DNA from 3 places in the Hominilimicola fabiformis genome. Region 2 is predicted to be linked to each of the others. Evidence: predicted binding sites of a transcription regulator. Region 2 holds the regulator's gene; each other region holds the start of a gene.
What was found. Region 2 encodes Rex, which represses fermentation and respiration genes when NADH is low (regulators of the CRP and FNR family bind a similar motif). Its sites were predicted from a motif close to ATTGTTAANNNNTTAACAAT; they were not measured.

Region 1 (7,967 bases), on a different contig from region 2:
GGGGAACGTCCGAATATGAATATGTGTCTATGGCACACGAAAATATGCGTGGTGCGAAGAACAAAAACTTTGTTGTAATGGAGGAACAGGCAGGTCCTGCCGGTTGGGATATTTTAGGCTCAACGCCACGTCCCAATCAACTTAGATTATGGACATATCAGGCAATCGCACACGGCTGCGAGGGCGTTGTGTATTTCAGATTCAGAACGGCTCTTTTCGGTATGGAGCAATATTGGTACGGTGTACTTGACCATGACGGTGTACCGAGAAGACGTTTTTATGAAATTCAAAAGACAGGTCACGAACTTCAAAAACTTGAAAAATATATTGTCGGCTCAAAAAATAAGTATGATGCATTGCTTGTGAAGTCGTACGACAATGTATGGGGACATGATATAAAACGTCACGCACAAAACTATAATTATGAAAATCACTTGTATTCATTTTACAAGGCAAATTGTGATTTGAACATAAACACAGCCGTTTCAAACGGCAAATATGAAGATTATAAAATCGTGTATATGCCTGCGTACAACATAGTCACAGACGCAGAGACGGAAAAAATAAAGGAATACGTCAAAAACGGCGGTACACTTGTTTTGACGTTTAGGAGCGGTACGCGTGATGAATATAACAGAGTAAGACCTATGGCACTGCCGGGAGTGTTCAAGAAAATTGCGGGCATTGAGGCGGTTGAATTTGACTCGCTGAGAAAACCTGTAAAAATATACGGCGAAGTAAGCGGAAGTGCGGAAATATGGTGTGATATAATAAAACCGGATACCGCAAAAACCATATGCACATACGGAAGTGAATACTACAAGGGCGAAAGTGCAGTGACAGTAAACAAATACGGCAAGGGCAGAGTTTATTATGTAGGCTGTGATTTGGACAATGACGCAATGAAAGAGCTTGTAAGAATTATAGCAAAGTCGGCGAATGTGGAAACGGTTGATACACCGAACGGTGTGGAGGTTGTTAAGCAAGATGACTGCATAATTATTTTAAATCACAATGAAAATGAAGTTGATACAAACATTAAAGGAGTGTCGCTGTTTGACGGTTCGGAATTTGACGGAGTATTGGACGGCTACGGAGTACAATTTTTGGAGGGCAGTATATGATATACAAATTTAAAGAATTTAAAGATGAACCGCTTTTGATAAATCATTTGAATATGGGCGGTAAAAATCCGAAAGGTGAAGAAATTAATGTCACAAGCAGATATTTCACACGAAACGGAAAACCTTGGATAGGCGTTATGGGCGAGTTCCATTTTTCGAGGTACAGCAGAGAGAATTGGCACAGAGAACTTGCAAAAATGAAAGCCGGCGGTATAACTATTGTTTCAACGTATCTGTTTTGGATATACCACGAAGAAATTGAGGGTAAAATGGATTTTGGCGGCGACAATGACATCAGAGCGTTTATCGAAGAATGTAAAGATGTCGGCTTGGACGTTGTAATTCGTATAGGCCCTTGGGCGCACGGCGAGTGCAGAAACGGCGCTTTCCCCGATTGGCTTTTGAAAAAGGATTATAAACTTCGTGACAACAACGAAGAATATCTGGCGGTTGTTAAGAAGTGGTATCAGAGCATATATAACGAAGTGAAAGGACTGTTCTACAAGGACGGCGGAAACATAATTGCGGTACAGATTGAAAATGAATTTGTCGACAATGCCGAGCATTTGGCAAAACTTAAAGAAATAGCCGTAGAATGTGGATTTATTGCACCGATATACACAGTTACAGGCTGGAACAGTGCATCGGGTGCGAAAATTCCCGTTGATGAGGTTGTGCCTGTATTCGGCGGTTATTGTGAGGCACCGTGGGAAAATCATATGAACAGACTGTCGCCGTCACCGCACTATTTCTTTAACAGAATGAGAAACGATTCCGCAATCGGAACGGATCTTATCGCAAAAACTCAGAGTGACGGCTGGCAGCTGCCGTATGAGCGTTATCCGTTCGCAACGTGTGAGCTTGGCGGCGGTATAGAGGTTACACATCACCGCAGACCGATTATAAAGCCTATGGATATATATGCGGTGTCGCTTGTAAAGCTCGGTGACGGAAACAATCTTGTCGGCTATTATATGTATCACGGCGGTACGAACAAAATAGGCGAACTGTCAACTTTTAACGAAACAAAGGCGACAGGCTATCCGAATGATTATCCGATACTTTCGTATGATTTTCAAGCACCGTTGTCGGAGTACGGAGAGGTCAGAGAACAGTACGGATTGCTTAATATGCTGCATATGTTTGTAAACGATTTCGGCGAAGAATTTGCACCGATGATTGCGGTTGATTCTGCAAATTCGGTGGCGGCAGACGATACAAATTCTTTGCGTTACGGTATGAGAACGAACGGCAAAAGTGGGTTTGTGTTTGTAAATCATTATCAGAGATTGACAGAACTTGCAGATATTGAAAATGCGGTGATAAGTGCGGGAAATGTTGAGTTTACGCCGATTGACGTAAAGGGAGAAGTGAGTTTCTTTATGCCGTTTAATATGAAAATGGGCGACAGTGTGCTTGAATATGCGACAGCACAGCCGTTATGCAAGTGCGATGATACATATTTCTTTGCGGAAATACCGAATATCAAAGCGGAATACAAATTCAGCAAAGGCAGTGCAAATATTGTTACAGTGCCGTTTGAAAATGCTAAGTATATGCGTAAATTAAACGGAACGGTGTATATTGGCGGAGGTTGTAATTTGTATGAGGAAAACGGACAAATACACTCTGTTGAGGACGGCGAATATATTTGTCAAAAATGGAACGGCAGTGAATTTGAAACACTTAAAATCGGTCAGTCGGCAAAGCAATCAAATGTTGAAATCACAGGTGTGGAAAATGCACCGTTTGAGCCGAAGTATAAAGAAGAATTGTGCATTGGCGGAGAAAGAGAACTGACATGGAAGAAAATCAATGTTGACGGCGGATACGGATTTGCCGAGATTGACTATGTCGGTGACGTGGCGCAAATTTATGCGGACGGTGAACTTGTTGCAGATGATTACTATTATGGCAAGACGTGGCGAGTGCCTTGTAAATTGCTTTACGGCAAAGAATGTTATATGGTAATATCGGAAATGAAAGACGATTTTTATAAGGAATTTTAACAGGAGAGATAAAATGGAAATGACATTACGTTGGTACGGTTCAGAATTTGATACCGTAACGTTAAAGCAAATACGACAAATACCGGGCGTTACGGGCGTTATAACAACACTTTACGATACCGCACCGGGTGAAGTATGGAGCAGAGAAAGAATTAAAGAAATGAAAGATGAAGTCGAAAAAAGCGGACTTCATATAAGCGGAATTGAAAGCGTAAATGTTCATGACGCAATTAAAGTCGGAACATCGGACAGAGATAAGTACATAGACAATTATATTGAAACTCTTGAAAATCTCGGAAAAGAGGACATTCATCTTGTGTGCTATAACTTTATGCCCGTGTTCGACTGGACAAGAAGTGAGCTTGCAAGAAAACGTCCCGACGGTTCAACCGTGCTTGCATACAATCAAGATGATATTGATAAAATCGTTCCCGAGAAGATGTTTGAATCTATTTCAAAGGATATGAACGGCACTGTTATGCCGGGTTGGGAACCTGAGAGAATGGAAAAAGTAAAAGAGCTTTTTGAAATGTATAAGGATGTTGACGATGAAAAGCTTTTTGAAAATTTGAAGTATTTTCTTGAAAGAATAATGCCTGTATGTAATAAGTACGATATAAAAATGGCAATTCACCCCGATGACCCAGCTTGGAGCGTTTTCGGTTTGCCGAGAATTATCATTAATAAGCAGAATATACTTCGTATGATGAAAATGGTTGACGATGTGCATAACGGCGTTACTTTCTGTTCCGGTTCGTATGGAACAAACCTTGAAAACGATTTGCCCGATATGATTCGTTCATTAAAGGGAAGAATACATTTTGCGCACGTCAGAAATCTTAAATTTAATTCACCGACCGATTTTGAGGAGGCGGCACACTTGTCATCCGACGGTTCGTTTGATATGTACGAAATAATGAAAGCACTTTACGAAATCGGATTTGACGGTCCTATCCGTCCCGACCACGGAAGAATGATATGGGACGAAGTGGCTATGCCGGGTTACGGACTTTACGACAGAGCGTTGGGTGCGACATATCTAAACGGTTTGTGGGAGGCTATTGAAAAAAGTTCAAAATAACAAAAGTGAGGCTATAATAGCCCCACTTTTATTTTTCTTCATAGTCATTATTGATAAAACCTGAAATTTTGTCGATTGTTCTGATTGGTGCGTCTTGTGCGGTACCCCATTCCATATCTTTGTTGCGATAGTCGAATTTAAGTGTGAATTTATGTATATCCTGCTGTATTCTTGAAAGTTCAGTCTCTTGCTTTTCAAACAGGCAGGCAAGGAATTGAGCTGCTTGTGAGTCTTTTAATGATTTCGGCACTGTATCAACAAGCAATTTCATATGCTTTAAGCATACACCTTTTGATTTATTGAATTTTTCTTTAAACTTTTCGTCATTTGCCCACATATACAAAAGCACATCGGCATATCTTTCCATAGTGTGATTGATTTTGTCACACACAACACAGCCGTCCGATATACCGTCAAGCTTTTCGGAAAGTGCTTTTGAAAAATCAGCCAAGCCTGTTTTCTTAAAAAGACCGCCTTTTTGATTTTTTAAAGCCGACGCGGATTTTTTCAGCGTATCAAGCTTTTTGCGTATTTCCTCTAAATGTGTGTCAAGCACAAGCGACAGTGCAAGTTTGTTTGACATACCGAAAAGCATTGAACAGTGATGGTTGCAAAAGCCTTTTTCGTTTGATTCCATACGAAATTCAGGCTCCATCATTGCCGCACCGAGTGCGTAGTCAAGCGTTTCTTTTTCAAGTTTTTTCTCAAGTTCACAAAGCGGACATTCGCAGTCTGTATCGTAAACTTCATTTACCGGTATTGTATAAATTTGTTCTTTCATAAGTAATAAATCTGCCTTTCAAATAGCTATATTGCAGATAAAACCGCTGTGGTTTTGTCTGCAATGTTTTTTGGAGTGTGAGGTGCAACCTCACTGAAAATCATTTCCGGCGACCTGTGCGGCAGAAATGGCTTAAAATCTAAAGTTTCGACTTTGGAGGAACTTTGTGATTTTTTCTCTGAAAACACTCAAAAATTACATCTGTGATGTGATTTTTGGAGCTGTCGGCATTTTGTCGACAGACTCGGTTATATGGTTATTATAACACCTAAAAGACTGCCTTTCAAGGACAAAAACGAAAGTTGTATTCTGCAAATTCAAAAAGGTTATGATTTATTTGTGCAAAACGTCACATTTTTAACGAAAAAGTAACGTATTTCTGATAGTAAATGATAAAAAAATAAAAAAATCATTATAAATTCTTTAAAAAAAACAAAAAATATGTTATAATATATTCGTAAGTAAAATAGAAAACAATGTTACAAAATAACACTGTATAAAATTAAAAAATGTATTGGAGGATTTTTACCATGACAGAAAACAAGACAGTTCTTGCATGGCTTGAAGAAATGAAAGCTATGTGTCAACCTGACAATGTTGTTTGGATTGACGGAAGTGAAGAACAGCTTGAGGCTCTAAGAGCAGAGGCTGTTGAAACAGGTGAAATGATTAAACTAAATCAAGAAAAGCTTCCTGGATGTTACTATCACAGAACAGCTGAAAACGACGTAGCTCGTGTAGAAGACAGAACATTTATCTGTACTCCTACGGAAGAAGAAGCCGGCCCAATCAATAACTGGATGGCTCCTGACGAAATGTATGCAAAGCTAAAGAAACTATATACAGGTTCAATGAAGGGCAGAACAATGTACGTTATCCCTTATTCAATGGGTCCTATAGGTTCACCTTTCTCAAAGATCGGTATTGAGCTTTCAGACAGTATCTATGTTGTACTTAATATGGCTATTATGACAAGAATCGGTCAAAAGGTTCTTGATCAGCTTGGAAATGACGAAAACGCTGAATTCATCAAGTGTCTACACGCTAAGAAAGACGTAAATCCTGATGACAGATACATCGTTCAATTCCCACAGGATAACACAATTTGGTCAATCAACTCGGCTTACGGCGGTAACGTTCTTCTTGGTAAGAAGTGTTTCGCTCTAAGAATTGCATCATATCTTGGTAAGAACCAAGGTTGGATGGCTGAGCATATGCTAATTCTTGGTCTTGAAAATCCTCAAGGCGAAGTTAAGTATATCTGTGCTGCATTCCCATCAGCTTGCGGTAAGACAAATCTTGCAATGCTTATTCCACCGGAATACCTAAAGAACAAAGGTTACAAAGTATGGACAGTCGGCGATGATATTTCATGGCTAAACATCGGTCCTGACGGCAGACTATATGCTATCAACCCTGAAGCAGGTTTCTTCGGTGTTGCTCCTGGTACATCAGTAAAGACAAACTTCAATGCTCTTGAATCAACAAAGAAGAACACAATCTTCACAAACGTTGCTCTTAACAATGCAGACAATACAGTTTGGTGGGAAGGTCTTGACAAGAATCCTCCTGTTGATGCAACAGAATGGAAGGGTTCAAAGGTTAACGGTCCTGAATACTCTGCAGCAGGTAACAATCTTGCTCACCCTAACTCAAGATTTACAGCTCCGGCTATCAACTGCCCATGTATCTCATCTGAATTCGAAAACCCACAGGGCGTTCCTGTAGAGGCTATTGTATTCGGTGGCAGACGTGCTAAGTGTGCTCCGCTTGTATATCAATCAAGAGATTGGCAGCACGGTACATTCGTTGGTGCTACAATGGCATCAGAAACAACAGCAGCTGCTGCAGGTGCAGTAGGTGTTGTTAGACGTGACCCAATGGCTATGAAACCGTTCGTAGGCTACAATATGGCTACTTACTGGGGTCACTGGCTTGAAATGGGTAAGAAGCTTGGCGACAAAGCTCCGAAAATCTTCCACGTTAACTGGTTCAGAAAAGATGACGAAGGACACTTCATGTGGCCTGGTTTCGGTGACAATATGCGTGTACTTCTTTGGATTCTTAACAGATGTGCAGGTAAGGTTGACGCTGTTGAAAGCGAAATCGGTTACCTACCAAAGCCTGAAGATATCGACCTAACAGGTCTTGAAGACGAAAATGTTGATATTAAGGGTCTTCTTACAATCGATAAGCAGGTATGGCTTGAAGACGTTGCAAATATCGAAGAATATTTTGCACAGTTCGGAGATAAACTTCCGAAGGAAATGGCTGACGAACTTGCTAAGTTAAAGGCTAACCTTTCTAAGTAATTTTAATTACAGTGTATTAAGAATTTAAAAGCAGACAAAATCCTTATGGTTTTGTCTGCTTTTTTTGTTGACATTTATAGACACATAGGTTAAAATGTAAGTGTATAATATATACAGATTATTTATAGAAAAGAGGAGAAAATATGAAGAAAAAAGGTGTAATTATCGGTGTTATAATAGCGGTAATCGTAATTATAGCGGTAAGCATTATAGGAAGTTACAACGGACTTATAAGTTTAGAAGAATCGACCAACACGGCATATTCCGATATACAGGTTCAACTTCAAAGACGTATGGATCTTGTACCGAACCTTGTTAATACGGTAAAGGGATATGCGGCACACGAAACAGAAGTGTTTACTGCAGTTTCTGATGCTCGTGCAAAACTTGCCGGTGCGGGAACGGTTGAGGAGGCAAGTGAGGCAAATGAAGAACTTTCATCGGCACTTAGCAGATTGATTGCAATTTCGGAATCATATCCGGAATTAAAGTCAAACGAAAACTTCTTGTCACTTCAAGATGAACTTGCAGGTACGGAAAATCGCATAGGTGTTGCAAGAAAGGATTATAATGACGCCGTTCAAAAATATAACGTAAAAATACGTTCATTCCCTACAAACATATTTGCAAATATGCTTGGTTTTGAAAAGAAACAGCAGT
Region 2 (7,967 bases):
TTTATCACTTCAATTCTTTCCGATTCGCCGAATTCACGAATGTCGATTATCTCAACATTTTTGTTTGTAACCTCTTTTATTTGCTGTTCTACATTATATATTTCCTGCATTTTTATATTTCTATCACAAAAACATATAAAATCAAGTAGATTATCGTTTTCAATCATATATATAACAGGAGTGAGAATATTTTTTGAAATTATCTTAACAAGCTTATTTTTAAGCTCATAATCCATTTTATTCACTCATTTCTTTTTCTAATTTTCGTATTCTGTCACGCAAAGCCGCGGCTTCTTCAAATTCAAGATTTTCAGCCGCTTTAATCATCTTAGCCTGAAGCTCGGCAATGGTCTTTTCGTAATTTATGATATTTTCTTCTGCGGTTTCGGTATCGTCCTCAATAGGCTTTAATGATTCTATAATATCTCTGATGTCTTTCTTAATTGTCTTTGGTATTATGCCGTGTTCTTCATTAAACTTCTGCTGAATACCTCGACGTCTGTCTGTTTCGTCAATCGCCTTTTTCATTGATTTTGTAACCGTATCGGCATACATAATAACTTGTCCCTCACTGTTACGCGCGGCACGACCGATAGTCTGAATAAGTGACATTTCACTTCTTAAGAAACCTTCTTTATCCGCGTCAAGTATCGCAACAAGTGCAACTTCGGGTATATCAAGTCCTTCTCTTAAAAGGTTAATTCCGACAAGTACATCAAATTCACCCATACGCAAATCTTTGATAATTTCCGCACGTTCGATTGTCGATATATCGGAGTGCATATAACGAACTTTAATACCTACACCGGTAAGATAATCGGTCAAATCCTCCGCCATACGTTTTGTAAGCGTTGTCACAAGCGTTCTAAAACCTTGTTCGGTACGCTTATTAATTTCACCGATAAGGTCATCAATTTGATTTTCGGTAGGTTTAATTGTTATTTTAGGGTCAAGAAGTCCTGTCGGTCTGATAACCTGTTCCGCAACAACCGTTGAATGTTCTTTTTCATAATCTGACGGTGTCGCGCTTGTGAATATTACCTGATTTAATCTATCTTCAAATTCTTCAAATTTCAAAGGTCTGTTATCAGCCGCACTCGGCAAACGGAAACCATATTTAATAAGCGTTTCCTTTCTGGCTCTGTCACCGTTATACATCGCACGCACCTGCGGTATTGTAACGTGTGACTCGTCTATAATCATAAGATAATCGTCAGGAAAATAGTCAAGCAACGTATACGGTGCACTTCCCGGAGCACGACCGCTTATATGTCTTGAATAGTTTTCTATACCTTGACAAAATCCTATTTCCTGCATCATTTCTATATCGTACATTGTACGCTGTTCAATTCTTTGTGCCTCGATAAGTAAATCACGTTCTTTGAAATACTTAACCTGTTCACGCATTTCAGCCTCTATTCCTGCAAGTGCCGCAATCATTTTTTCGTTGGTTGTAACATAGTGAGAGGCCGGAGATATAACTGCGTGTTGCCTTACACCTACAATTTCACCTGTAACTACGTTTACTTCGCAAATACGTTCTATTTCGTCGCCGAAAAACTCGACACGAATAGCGTTTTCACCGTTATTGGACGGAAATATTTCCACCACGTCACCTCTGACGCGAAACTTGTTTCTGACAAAGTTAATATCATTTCTTTCATATTGCATTGAAACAAGTTTTTTTAGAAGCTCATCTCTGTCTTTTACCATTCCTACACGCAAAGAAAGCATAAGATTTTTATAATCTTCAGGATCGCCCAAACCGTATATGCAAGATACACTTGCTACGATTATAACGTCCTTTCTTTCAAGCAAAGCAAATGTGGCACTGTGACGTAGTTTATCTATTTCATCATTGGTCAGTGAATTTTTCTCGATAAACGTATCGGTTTGCGGAATATATGCCTCTGGTTGATAATAATCGTAATACGACACGAAAAATTCAACACAGTTATTTGGAAAAAATTCTTTAAATTCACTGCAAAGCTGTGCGGCAAGGGTTTTATTATGAGCAAGTACAATGGTAGGTTTGTTCACTTGTGCAATGACATTTGCCATAGTGAAAGTTTTTCCCGAACCTGTTACACCGAGCAAAGTTTGGCATTTCTCGCCTTTTTTTATTCCGTCAACAAGTGTTTGAATTGCCTGCGGCTGATCTCCTTGTGGTTTAAATTCAGAAACAAGTTCAAATTTATCCATACAGCTCCCCTTCTTACTGGTTATTTCCTTAGATTTTTAACAAGTATATTTATTCTTCTTGCATTTATCGACGTATATTGTTCAACATTATTTCTGACTGCAAGCTGAATATTTTTACATACAGAAAAAATATCACAGCCATATTGTAAAATGACTGTCATATCTATATGTACACCGTGTCCTGTTTTTCTTAGGTTTATATTTTGCACCTTAATTAGTCCATTGATCTTTTGTGCCTCATGTATTGCTATTGAATTTATAACGTTATCTGAGATAATATAGTCACCCATATAACTGAATGTGGGTCTGACAATTGATTTATCAGCCTCGGCGGTTGTTATTTCCGAATCAAGATTTTTTTGAAATCTTCTTAACGGATGCAAGAAATATCCTGAAAATTCCTTCTTTATTTCAAATGTCGGAACAGGAATAACGTGTTTCCCTTCAACTGTACGCATTCTAAGTGCCATATTCATTTCTTCGGGTGTTGCAACATCCTCTATTCTTATAATTTGTTCAACCTCATGAACACCGATATTTTTAGCAATTTTATTTACCATTCCGTCAGATGTACCCAAAATCATAAGGCACTTAATCTTATTCCTTTTAAGAACTTTTTTTATTTCATTTACCTGCGACGGATTCATAAAAAGTGCGTGTTTAACAGACGCAATTTTTGTCGGTTCTTTTTTGGCAGATGTGCCGGCTATAACTTTTCCATGAGAAATAAGCAAGCCGTCATCAATTATAGCGTCAGCTCCGTATTGTTGCGAAACCATAACACTTCTGTAACTCTTTCCTGTTCCACTCGGACCTACAAATGCGATAACTCTCATAATTATAACACCTTAATTCTGATTTTGCTTGATTTTGTATGACAATGTCATAAGCGGATCTGAAAGGTGAACGTTTTCCACCGCTACGTCCTTATCGAATTTAAGTTCGGTATACGAAAAGTTCATAAGACCTTTAACTCCGCAATTAACTAATTTTTCAGCCGTTTCCATTACTGCCGCTTTCGGTACGGTAAGAATTCCGATGTCAACTCTATGCGAATTCAAAAATTCCTCAAGCTTATCTATTGACATAACTTCTATACCATTGATTTTTGTACCAATTATATTAATGTCATTATCAAAAATGCCTACAAGTTTAAAGCCTCTTTTTTCAAACGTATCGTGACTTGCCAATGCTCTGCCGAGATTACCGGCTCCGACTATAACAGTAGTATCTCCGTCATTAAGTCCTAATATGTCACCGATTTCGTTATAAAGATGTTCGACATTATAGCCGTATCCCTGCTGACCGAAACCGCCGAAATAGTTAAAATCCTGTCTGATTTGTGATGCAGTCACGTTCATTTTTACGCTAAGTGCATTTGAGGAAATACGCTTTATATCCTGCTTTAAAAGTTCGCCCAAATATCTGTAATAGCGTGGCAGACGTTTAACTACGACCGTAGGAACTTTCTTTTCATTTTCACTCATGTCCTCTAAACCCCTTGTTAATTATATAACATTTATTATATCACACTCATTTCGTTTTGTATAGTCTTTTTAAATGTATTTTTTTGTATTTTGACATTTTACACATATAAAAAAATGTCACAACAAGCCGATACTGACTTATTGTGACATTAGTTACTTAAATTAAATCATTAAGTTTTATCCATTTTTCAAGAGAATCTTTCCACTGTGCAACGTGCGGTATACTGTCTGCCAAGCCCAAGCCGTGAGAACCGATTGGGTATATGTGCATTTCATACGAAACTTGCACTTTGCTTAGTGCGTCGGCGTACATCAAAGAATTTTCTACCGGTACTGCCTGGTCTGATGATGTATGCCATATAAATGTAGGCGGTGTATTAGGTGTGACGTGTTTATAAAGCGACATAAGCTCTTTATCAGAATGTAATGCTCTTTCACCTATCAAGTTTTTTCTTGAACCGTCATGTCTGTATTCGAACATATCTATTACAGGGTAACACAAAATTGTCGCATCAGGCTTACAGCTTTCTTTATCTATTTCATCTGTATCTTCATACATTTTTTTATCGTAATGAACCGAAACCGACGCTGCCAAATGTCCGCCGGCACTTGAACCCATAACGGCAATTTTATCTTTATCAATGCCATACTTATCCGCATAGTATCTGACATATTTAACCGCACGCATTGCGTCGCTTATCTCAGCCGGGTGCTTGTACGGTGCAACTCTGTATTCAACCACAAATGCAGTAAGACCGATTGACTGCAACCACTTAGCATATGCAGTACCTTCGTGGTCGGCTCTTATTACATAGCCACCACCCGGAAAAATAATAACAGCACCTTTTGAATTTGCAGGATATGCCGTTATAGTCGGTTTTCTTGCCGCTGTTTCATCAGCCTCTATAAATTCTTCGTTCCAATAAGGAATCACGTCATTCCATAAATTCTCCATAATTAATCTCCTTGCTTTTCCGGATTTTCAACATAAGTATTGAATAAATCCATAAATTCATTAAGCTTACTTTTCTTGATTGTAAATTCTGTTTTACCGTTGCGGATTAAAGCACAGTACAAATCATCAATACTCTTAAATTCGATTTCTGTATCAGAACTGCTCTTGATACCTTTATATTTTATTTTCATAACGGTATCGCCGAGTGTTTCGTCTTTATATACTCCGTCAACCGCCAAACCGACAATGCTCTTGTATATTGCTTGTGTTATCTTTGTATCAACCTTTTGACCGTCAAGCACAAAAGTCATATCCGAATCGTTATGAGTTATGTCAATCGTATGTTCTGCTCCGTTATACTCTACCGTTACACTCTTAACTTCCGAAATATCAACAAGTGCCTGCAATTTACTTACAATGTTGTATGACGAGTCATTCGCAAAAGATATAATGTCCGATGAAACTTTAAATACCTGTTCCTTATATTTTACATAAGTCATATCACCTTCTGTGCGACCTATTGTAAGTGTTTCGGTATATTCTTCGCCGTATTTGCCTGTTGAATTGTCGTAAGGCTTAACGGTTATCATTAAAACAGGCGACTTTTCACTGAAACCGCCGTCAGCATTTTCAATCGGTGTAGTAAGTGAAATTTCCTCTATAGGAGCAAGTATTTTGTTATCGATATAGTCATCATTGGCACCACTCTGATACGGCTGTACCATTTCCCATACATTATTTGTGTTGTTATTTATATTGCTTAATATTCTGATTTCAATAGTTTCATCACTGCGGACAATTTTAATGTCATTAATATTGTCAATATTAATGTTGAAACGATTGAATTCTTTATAATAGCTGATAGGCTTTTTTAAAGTATCAACTTTAAAATCATACATTGTATAGACAGTATTATCGCCGTCTTTCATCACAAAATATTCTCCGAGTGTCGGACTCAAATCGCCGATAATCATTTTATCAATCTGACCGTTTTTCTTTTCAACTGTAACAGTGACTTGCGGATTGTCAAGTCCGTATTGTGATAAATCAACCGGATTTTCTTCAATCTTGTTTTTTGATGACAATGTTGAAATTGTACCGACAAGCGCACCGGCTTTTGAAGAATCTATTTCAGACGCATCCATATCATTTACGGACCATTCCGAATCGCCTATACTTTTTACCGTAATTGTACCGTTTTCACTCTCTGCCTTTACAGATAAAATATCGGTTGTATCAGCTGAATAGATACTGTATAAATCATCGGTTGTATCAACATTATTATCTTTTGACGTGTCAATATTACTTATAACAATCGTTCCGACAATAAGCACTATAATCACTGACGCGGCTATAATTATGCTTTTCGTTGTTTTACTCATAGATTTCTCCTTTTTATCCAAATTACAAGTCCGATTATTAATACGGTAATCGGTATTATAATTACAACAAATGCAAAAATAATTTTTTGACCTAAATCAGATAATGTAATAACATTGTTTACAAGTGTTTTTTCATCTACAGTAAAGCTTTCTTCGTTACCTATCATAAAGTTGGTCAAATTCATAAAATAATCATAGTTTGCAAGTCCGTAATTATTTGTAAGTGTTGTTTCGTCTATGGTTAAAAGCATAGTATTTCCCGATACATAAACCGATGAGGCGTGTTTGGCATCTACCGAAAGTTCGCTGACCGGATATTCACCGTCCTGCTCGCCGCCTACTTTTGAAACATTTTCATAATTTGAAGTCGTGTATGCTTTTTCTGAACTTGTCAAAACAGGTGTAACAGATATATCGCCATTTGATTCAAATTCTTGAGTTATCAATCTTGAATATGGGAAATATGCCAAAGTTCTTTGATTGTCTATTATACTGTCGGTAAATTCATATGATTTTACATTCGGCACGACAAGACTCATCGAACTTCCGCTCAACGAAACGGATTTTGATGTGTCTGTTTCAATTACAAGGTTATCGCTTACACCTATGCCCCATGATGATTTTAGATAGTCATACAAGTTAGTAAGATTTTTTGAATCGACATCAAGATAAACTTGTATATTACCGCCTTTTTGCAAATAAGAATCAAGTTTTGTGATTTCTTCTTTTGAAAAATCGGCCGTCGGTTTTGCAACAATCAACATATTTGCGTCTGACGGTATATCATCGGTCAATGTATTAACTTCTCCGACTTCAAAGTTTTCTGATTCAAGTTTAGTTTTTGCACCGTCAACAGCTATCTCATTATGTCCTTTTATTAGGTATGCCTTTTGTTGTGTTTCGCTTGATACATACTTTAATGCCGAAGTTATTTTATTTTCAACATTAAGTGATGTATACTGTCCTGTTTGTGCATTTACCCCGTACAATTCAGTCATAGTATATGTTTTAAACTTATCTCCGCCGTCAACAATGACAGAATTTGATTGCAGACTTTTGCCGTCAGTAACGTATTTCTTGCCAAAAGTCGGGTTAGATGTCATGTTAATATTTGTAACATTGATATTTTTATTTGCGGCGGCATATTTATCAAGCACCGTACGAATATTTCCGTCTTGTTCCGATTCACCGGCAAGAATATATATATCAACAGGAGTATCATAATTTTTAAGATACTCTTTTGTTTTATCTGAAAGTTCGTACATTTTATTTGACGTAAGGTCGATTTTTAAAGGTAATTTGTTGTTAAGCACGCTGACAAATACGTTTACAACAATAACCAAAACAACCGCTATTGCAATAGCAACGGAAGATACAAATTTATATTTTTTTACGTTATTCATTACATATCCTCCTATCTCATTCTGCGTCTTTCAAATACCATAACGGTAAAGAATAAGAACAGACCGGTGATGCTTAAATAATAAATTATCGGTTCAAAGTTAAGGATTCCGAGAGTAAAATCCGAAAATCTTTGTACAGGCGATAACCACAAAAGAATTTTTACAATTATTTCGTTTGAAACGTTTGACGCAACCGAGCCTAAAAGCAATGTAAAAATCAATACACCGTAAGTGGCAACTGCAGCGACAATCTGACTTTCCGTAATAGATGACATAAACGCACCGATAGCAAGTATTGCCGAACATAGCAGTATAAAGCCGACATAACAGCTTATTGTTTCCGCAATCGGCAAATTACCCGTAAACGCTAATATAACAGGATAAATAAGTGTTATAAGCACACCTACCATAAATATTCCAAATGCCGCAAGATACTTACCGAAAACTATTTCTTTTGTAGATATAGGTGCGGTCAGTAATAATTGGTCTGTCTTTTGCTTTCTGTCCTCTGAGAACAATCTCATTGTCAATAACGGCA
Region 3 (7,967 bases), on a different contig from region 2:
ACGAATTTTCATGGTCACAACTGGATAATTGACGTATATCTTCAAAGTGAAACTCTTGACAAAAACGGTATGGTTCTTGATTTTACACACATCAAACGCAAAATTCAAGACAAGTTTGACCACAAGGTTATTAATGAAGTTGTACCGTTCAATCCTACTGCCGAAAACTTGGCGAAATACATTTGCGATGAGCTTGCACCATTCTGTTATCGTGTTGACGTACAGGAAAGTCAGGACAACATTGCAAGCTACATCAAAGATGATGTTAAAATAAAACTATTATAAGGAAAATCAAAATGAAAGTAATCGAAATTTTTGACAGTATTGACGGCGAGGGCATACGAACAGGACAATGTGCAACATTTATACGCCTTGCAGGCTGTAACCTACGCTGTTCGTACTGCGATACGGTTTATTCACTGTTCGGTGAAGAAACGCCTTGTGAATATACTGAAATGACTGTTGATGAAATTATTTCAAAGGTGAATATGACTTACAAGCGTGTTACGCTTACAGGCGGTGAGCCTCTTGTTCATACCGACAGTGCGGAGCTTGTTTCAAAACTGACCGAAATCGGCTGTGATGTTAATATTGAAACGAACGGCGCAGTTGATATAGTTGATTTTCTCGGCAAAGTGCCGAAGTCGGATAATTTGTTTTTTACTATCGACTACAAACTTCCGTCAAGCGGTATGACCGACAAAATGATTTGGAATAATTTTATTAATCTACGGCCTTGCGATGTTATCAAATTCGTTATAGGCTCTGACGAAGATATGAACTTGACTATTGATATAGTCAAGAAGTTAAAACAAGTTTATACCGAAATGCCGCATATTTATCTCGGTGCGGTTTACGGAATGTATGACGCACAAAAACTTGTCAATATAATGCTTAAAGAGCCTGTGCTTTGTGACGCAACATTTCAAATTCAACTTCACAAGGTTATCTGGGATCCGGAAGAAAGAGGTGTTTAAATGAAAAAAGAATTTAATCACGAAAAGATAAAAGAGGCTATACGCACAATTCTTACAGAACTTGGCGACGACCCCGACCGTGAGGGATTAAAGGATACTCCCGACCGCGTTGCGCATATGTATGACGAAATTTTTGAGGGTATGCGATACACCAATGACGAAATTGCTGAAATGTTTAACAAGTGCTTTGAGGTTGACTCAAACGACCTTGTAATCGTTAAAGATATTGAAGTTTTCAGTCACTGTGAACATCACCTTGCACTTATGTACAATATGCATTGCCACGTCGGATATATTCCGAACGGCAAGGTTATCGGTCTTTCAAAGATTGCCCGCATATGCGATATGGTTTCAAAAAGACTTCAGCTTCAAGAACGTATCTGCTCGGATATTGCCGAAGTTATTCAAAAGGTTTGCGATACTGAGGACGTAATCGTTGTTGTTGAGGGTGAGCATAGCTGTATGACAGCTCGCGGTATCAAGGCTCGCGGTGCTAAAACACGCACAAGTGCTATACGCGGTCTTTTTGACACCGACCACGAATTGCGTAATGAATTTTATCAATTAATAAAAGACTAAAAATTAAAATACCGCTAATATCTAAAGATTAGCGGTATTTTTTATAATCTTCTTCATTTTCTTTAGTTCCTGTTTATCTGCCAAATTTACAACAGAAGTAAAAAGTTTTACGGGTGAATTATCAAAATATTTTTTCATCAATTCTTCCAATTCATCGTTTTTTACTTCATCTTTCGTTATAACAGGGGTACAAAGAAATTTATCCTCTCCACGCGATATATAACCCTTTTTTATGCACTTATTTATCACCGTATATGTAGTGTTTCTGTTCCAGCCAATATCAATATTAAGTATTTTTGCAATTTCACCTGCGGTTATACTGCCCTCACGCCACAAAACATCCATAACCTTACGTTCAGATTCAAACAAATTCATAATTTTTCTCCCTATCTTTTCAATCTCAAATATTTAGGAAAATGATTTTTCAGTATTCCGTTTGACGCTTTTCCCCAACCTATCGGATAACCGTTTACAGTTACGGCACACCAACCTTTTTTATCACATTCGACTGTATTACCCATAAGATACTTTTTAAGTTCTTCACTGTCACATTCAAAATCAACGGTATTCTTAAAATCTTCTTTTTTAAGTGCCAAACACAACGCATATGACGGCTCAAATCTGTTTTTACGATATATTCCGAGATTAAGACCGTTTCTGACAACCTTAATTTTATCAACGTCAATACATTTCGGTTTCAAGTAAAGCTGTTCTCCAAACAGACAAAATTCACCGTCAAGTTCTGTATTCAAAAACTCTTTTTCAAATTGTCTGTACACCTTTTCGGCATCCGTCATACTTGTTTTTTTAGGCTTACTTACTTCACTTTCATAATTGTCCAAACTGTGAAACAGTGCCACAAAATGTCCCTCACCGTTATTTTTATGAGGAAAAATTCTTCGCGTTTTGCTCATATCATAGTCGGAATTTGACCACTCCCCTCTGCCTTTAGACAGCATATCAAGATTATTCGGTTCTACAAGTTCCACATTATAATTTTCAAGCATATACGCACACACCTGCTCATTTTCCTCCGGTGCAAATGTGCACGTTGAATACACAATATATCCGCCGCCTTTAAGCATTTTCATTGCACAATCAAGTATATGTTTCTGTCTTACGCCGCACGAAACCGTATGTTCAACACTCCATTCGTCCACTGCCTGCGGCTCTTTTCTGAACATTCCCTCACCGCTGCACGGTGCGTCAACTATAATCTTGTCAAAAAAATGCACATATTTTTCAGCCAGCTTTTGAGGTGTTTCATTTGTGACTACTGCATTAGTCAAACCAAATCTGTCTATATTGTCAGACAATATATTTGCACGATTTTTTACAATTTCATTTGCTACAAGCAATCCGTTTTTGCTGATAAAAGCACCTGCCTGAGTAGCCTTACCGCCGGGTGCGGCACACAAATCAAGTACATAATCGTCACTTTCAATATTCAAAGCCGATACGGTTGACATTGCGGACGGCTCCTGAAAATAAAAAAGTCCCGCAAGGTGATAAGGGTGATTACCTGAAATTTTAGACTTATCCGCATAAAATCCGTCGCTGCACCAAGATACATTCTGAAGTTCACCAAATTCTTTGATTACTGCGTCTTTTGCACCGACTTTTGATGTATTTATGCGTATTCCCGTAAATATTGGAGTTTCGTCCATTGATTTTATAAAATCATCATACTCATCTCCGAGCATTTTTTTCATTCTGTCCTCAAATTTTTCAGGCAATCTCATACTTATCCCCTTTTTCTTTTTTACTATAACAATAGTATAAATTAAATTTTAATTTGTGTCAATATAAAAGACAAAAAAGTGGCGGTCAATGATCGCCGCTACGAAGTTTTGCAGAAAATTCAAGCATAAAAAAACAACTGCCATAAAGGCAGTTGTTTAAAAAAGTTCAAATTGTGATTAGCAATTTTCTGAGAAATACTTAATTGTTCTAACCATCTGTGATGTGTATGAGTTTTCGTTATCATACCATGAAACAACTTGTACTTCGTAAAGACCGTCACCGATTTCAGCAACCATTGTTTGTGTTGAATCGAATAGTGAACCGTATCTCATACCAACGATATCTGATGAAACGATTTCATCTGTGTTGTAACCGAATGATTCGTTTGAAGCAGCCTTCATAGCAGCGTTGATACCGTCAACTGTAACGTCACCCTTAACAACAGCTGTAAGGATTGTTGTTGAACCTGTTGGAGTTGGAACTCTCTGAGCTGAGCCGATAAGCTTACCGTTTAGTTCAGGAATAACAAGACCGATAGCCTTTGCAGCACCTGTTGAGTTAGGAACGATGTTTACAGCAGCAGCTCTTGATCTTCTTAGGTCACCCTTTCTTTGAGGACCGTCAAGAGTCATTTGGTCACCTGTGTAAGCGTGAATTGTGCACATGATACCTGACTGAATTGGAGCGTACTTGTTAAGTGCGTCTGCCATAGGAGCCAAGCAGTTTGTTGTACAAGAAGCAGCTGAAATGATGTTGTCGCCCTTCTTTAGTGTTTCGTGGTTTACGTTGTAAACGATTGTTGGTAGGTCGTTGCCTGCAGGAGCTGAAATAACAACTTTCTTAGCACCGGCATTGATATGAGCCTGAGCCTTTTCCTTTGATGTATAGAAACCTGAGCATTCAAGAACTACGTCTACGTCAAGGTCGCCCCATGGACAATTATTTGCATCAGGGAAAGCGTAGATTTTGATTTCCTTACCATCAACTGTGATTGAATCTTCACCTGCTGAAACTGTATCAGCCTTTTCATACTTACCTTGTGATGAATCATACTTTAGTAGATGAGCAAGCATCTTTGGGCTTGTAAGGTCGTTGATAGCAACAACTTCATAACCCTCTGCGCCGAACATCTGTCTGAATGCAAGACGTCCAATACGTCCGAATCCGTTAATCGCAACTTTAACTGCCATTTTAAATTCCTCCTAAAAAATATATATATTTTTTTATCTTTGAGTGAGCATAGTATATGCCCATTTATATATATTTTACATCAAATTTATAAAATATACAAGCCTATATGTTAAATTTATATCATTTTAATGATTAATTCTTCCTTTTGCACAAAAAGCAGCCTATTTATATCAGTTTTATATATAATTTTTTTAAACAAAATGAACTGCTGTGAAAATTCACAGCAGTTCATAATTATTTTATTCTATTTCTTCGTTGTCAACTTCTTCGCCGTCGATAGTAATATTAATATCTTTATACATACTCATACCTGTACCGGCAGGAATAAGTTTACCGATGATAACATTTTCCTTTAGACCAAGAAGTGGGTCAACCTTACCCTTAATAGCTGCATCTGTAAGAACCTTTGTTGTTTCCTGGAATGATGCGGCTGAAAGGAATGATTCGGTTGCAAGAGAAGCCTTAGTGATACCAAGAAGTACAGGAGATGCAGTTGCAAATTCAGTACCGCCCTTTTCCTTAACTCTCTCGTTTGCCTCTTCAAGTTCAAACCTATCAACAAGTGAACCGATAAGAAGATCAGTTTCGCCTGCCTCTTCAACTCTAACCTTACGCAACATTTGACGTGTGATAACTTCGACGTGCTTATCGTTGATGTCAACACCCTGCATACGGTATGTTCTCTGAACTTCACGTGCGATATAAACCTGAACGGCATGAGGACCTCTGATATGAAGAATATCATTAGGGTTTACAGAACCCATTGTAAGTTCGTCACCCGCCTCAATAACGTCACCGTCATGAACTTTAATACTTGAACCGTATGGAATTGTGTAAGTCTTAGCTTCACCTGTCTGGTCATTGGCAACTGTAACTTCTCTCTTACGCTTTGATTCTGTTACAGTAATTGTACCGCCGATTTCTGAGATTATAGCAAGACCCTTTGGACGTCTTGCCTCGAAAAGTTCCTCGACACGAGGAAGACCCTGTGTAATATCGCTGCCTGACGCAACACCGCCGGCGTGGAAAGTACGCATTGTAAGCTGTGTACCCGGTTCACCGATTGACTGTGCGGCAATAATACCAACTGCCTCACCGACATTAACAAGTTCACCTGTAGCAAGGTTTGTACCGTAACATTTAGCACAAACACCAATTTTTGACTTACAAGTAAGTACGCTTCTGATATATACTTTTTCGATACCGGCATTAACAATATTATTAGCCTGTACGTCTGTTATAAGTTCACCGTTCTTTGCAAGAACTTCGCCTGTTTCAGGGTGAATAACATCCTGCATAGCTGTACGGCCGACGATACGGTCATATAGCGGTTCGATACTTTCTTTACCGTCAGTGATTTCAGTTACCCATTCGCCTTCATCAGTACCGCAGTCGATTTCACGAACGATAACATCCTGTGATACGTCAACAAGACGACGAGTAAGGTAACCTGAGTCGGCTGTTCTAAGAGCTGTATCTGTAAGACCTTTACGCGCACCGTGTGATGAAATGAAGTATTCAAGTACGTTAAGACCTTCTCGGAAGTTAGCACGGATAGGAATTTCGACTGTTCTACCCTGTGTATCCGCCATAAGTCCACGCATAGCTGCAAGCTGACGAATTTGGTTAACGCTACCACGGGCACCTGAGTCAGCCATCATAAAGATTGGGTTGAACTCACCAAGGTGTTCCATCATGGCGTCTGTGACATCAGATGAAGCCTTTGCCCAAATTTTAATTGTCTGTTGATAACGTTCTTCATTTGTAAGAAGACCCATCTGATACTTTTGCATAATTCCTTCGACTTGCTTTTCAGCGTCAGCAAGGATAACTTGTTTCTTTTCAGGAACTTCGATATCTGATACGGCAACAGTTATAGCACCTCTTGTAGAATACTTATAACCTGTGGCCTTAATCTTATCAAGCACTTCGGCTGTTTCTGAAGTACCGCAAACTCTGATACACTTATCAATAATTTTACCAAGCTGTTTCTTACCTACAACAAAGTCGATTTCAAGGTCAAATTCATTTTCAGGATTTGATCTGTCAATATAACCGATATGCTGAGGAATATTATTATTGAATATAATTCTACCGACAGTTGTACCGATAAGTTTTGACTTTTCTACTCCGTTAATCTTCTTTGTAACTTCAACAAGAATTCTTTCGTGCAGAGTTACTTCGTGGTTATAATAAGCAAGAAGTGCCTCATCAAATGTAGTATACTTCTTTATTACAAGTTTCTTAGCCTCACTTATTAATTTCTTTAGTGAAATTTGAAGTGATTTATTAGGTAATACCAAAGTTACAGGATTTGCGTGAATTTCTGTTTCATTCATTGCAACTTCCGGCAACTCTCTCATATATTTAAGAGCCTCTCTTACATCAGTAAAGCTCTTGATTGGTTCTTCTTCATTGTATATAACAACGTTTTCTTCCTGTTCCATATCAGAAAGTCTTTCGATTAATACATTGATTTTAGGTTCATCATCAAGAATTGTATCAATAATTCTGTCATAATGTTCCTTTTGAATTGTCAGGTAGTAAGAACCCAAAATCATATCCTGTGTAGGAACAGTTACAGGGTGTCCGTCCTGCGGTTTAAGCAAGTTATTTGCTGAAAGCATTAGGAAACGTGCCTCGGCCTGTGCCTCCGGTGAAAGAGGAACGTGGATAGCCATCTGGTCACCGTCGAAGTCGGCGTTATAAGCCGTACATACAAGCGGATGAAGTTTTAGAGCACGTCCTTCAACAAGTTTTGGCTCAAATGCTTGAATACCAAGTCTGTGAAGTGTAGGCGCACGGTTTAGAAGTACAGGATGCTCCTTAATTACGTCCTCAAGAACGTCCCAAACTTCCGGCTTTGTTCTCTCAACCATTCTCTTTGCACTCTTTATATTATGTGCAAGTCCGCGAGATACAAGTTCTTTCATTACGAAAGGCTTAAACAATTCGATAGCCATTTCTTTTGGCACACCGCACTGATAAATCTTCATTTCCGGACCTACAACGATAACGCTACGACCTGAGTAGTCAACACGCTTACCAAGCAAGTTTTGACGGAAACGTCCCTGCTTACCTTTAAGCATATCCGAAAGTGATTTTAGCGGTCTGTTACCCGGTCCTGTTACAGTTCTTCCGCGACGACCGTTATTGATAAGTGCGTCAACAGCCTCTTGTAACATACGTTTTTCGTTTCTGATAATAATATCAGGAGCGCCAAGTTCAAGAAGTCTTTTTAAACGATTGTTTCTGTTTATAACTCGTCTGTAAAGGTCGTTAAGGTCAGACGTTGCAAAACGTCCGCCGTCAAGCTGTACCATAGGTCTAAGTTCCGGCGGAATTACCGGAATAACAGTCATAATCATCCATTCAGGTCTGTTACCCGAAAGTCTGAATGCCTCTACAATTTCAAGTCTTTTAATAATTCTTGCTTTCTTTTGTCCTTGTGTAGCGTCAAGCTCTTCCTTTAATTCT

Region 1: LKE05_RS07490 (phosphoenolpyruvate carboxykinase (GTP)) is a predicted target of Rex. The motif match lies at 5,384-5,403, and genes of this name have one in related genera.
Region 3: gap (type I glyceraldehyde-3-phosphate dehydrogenase) is a predicted target of Rex. The motif match lies at 4,596-4,615, and genes of this name have one in related genera.

The regions. Positions count from the first base shown of each region.
Region 1 is NZ_JAJEQM010000008.1:147,942-155,908, forward strand. It holds gene LKE05_RS07470 (beta-galactosidase) at 1-1,124, shown strand, start outside; gene LKE05_RS07475 (beta-galactosidase) at 1,121-3,133, shown strand; gene uxuA (mannonate dehydratase) at 3,147-4,214, shown strand; gene LKE05_RS07485 (DUF6062 family protein) at 4,243-4,995, opposite strand; gene LKE05_RS07490 (phosphoenolpyruvate carboxykinase (GTP)) at 5,526-7,307, shown strand; gene LKE05_RS07495 (LemA family protein) at 7,451-7,967, shown strand, end outside.
Region 2 is NZ_JAJEQM010000007.1:111,621-119,587, reverse strand. It holds gene LKE05_RS06600 (hypothetical protein) at 1-236, opposite strand, end outside; gene uvrB (excinuclease ABC subunit UvrB) at 238-2,202, opposite strand; gene LKE05_RS06590 (Asp23/Gls24 family envelope stress response protein) at 2,223-3,038, opposite strand; gene LKE05_RS06585 (redox-sensing transcriptional repressor Rex) at 3,051-3,689, opposite strand; gene LKE05_RS06580 (alpha/beta hydrolase) at 3,847-4,644, opposite strand; gene LKE05_RS06575 (DUF4340 domain-containing protein) at 4,647-6,026, opposite strand; gene LKE05_RS06570 (GldG family protein) at 6,023-7,429, opposite strand; gene LKE05_RS06565 (ABC-2 transporter permease) at 7,441-7,967, opposite strand, start outside.
Region 3 is NZ_JAJEQM010000024.1:9,250-17,216, reverse strand. It holds gene queD (6-carboxytetrahydropterin synthase QueD) at 1-285, shown strand, start outside; gene LKE05_RS13200 (radical SAM protein) at 297-977, shown strand; gene folE (GTP cyclohydrolase I FolE) at 978-1,556, shown strand; gene LKE05_RS13190 (BlaI/MecI/CopY family transcriptional regulator) at 1,578-1,931, opposite strand; gene LKE05_RS13185 (RsmF rRNA methyltransferase first C-terminal domain-containing protein) at 1,943-3,298, opposite strand; gene gap (type I glyceraldehyde-3-phosphate dehydrogenase) at 3,476-4,489, opposite strand; gene rpoC (DNA-directed RNA polymerase subunit beta') at 4,730-7,967, opposite strand, start outside.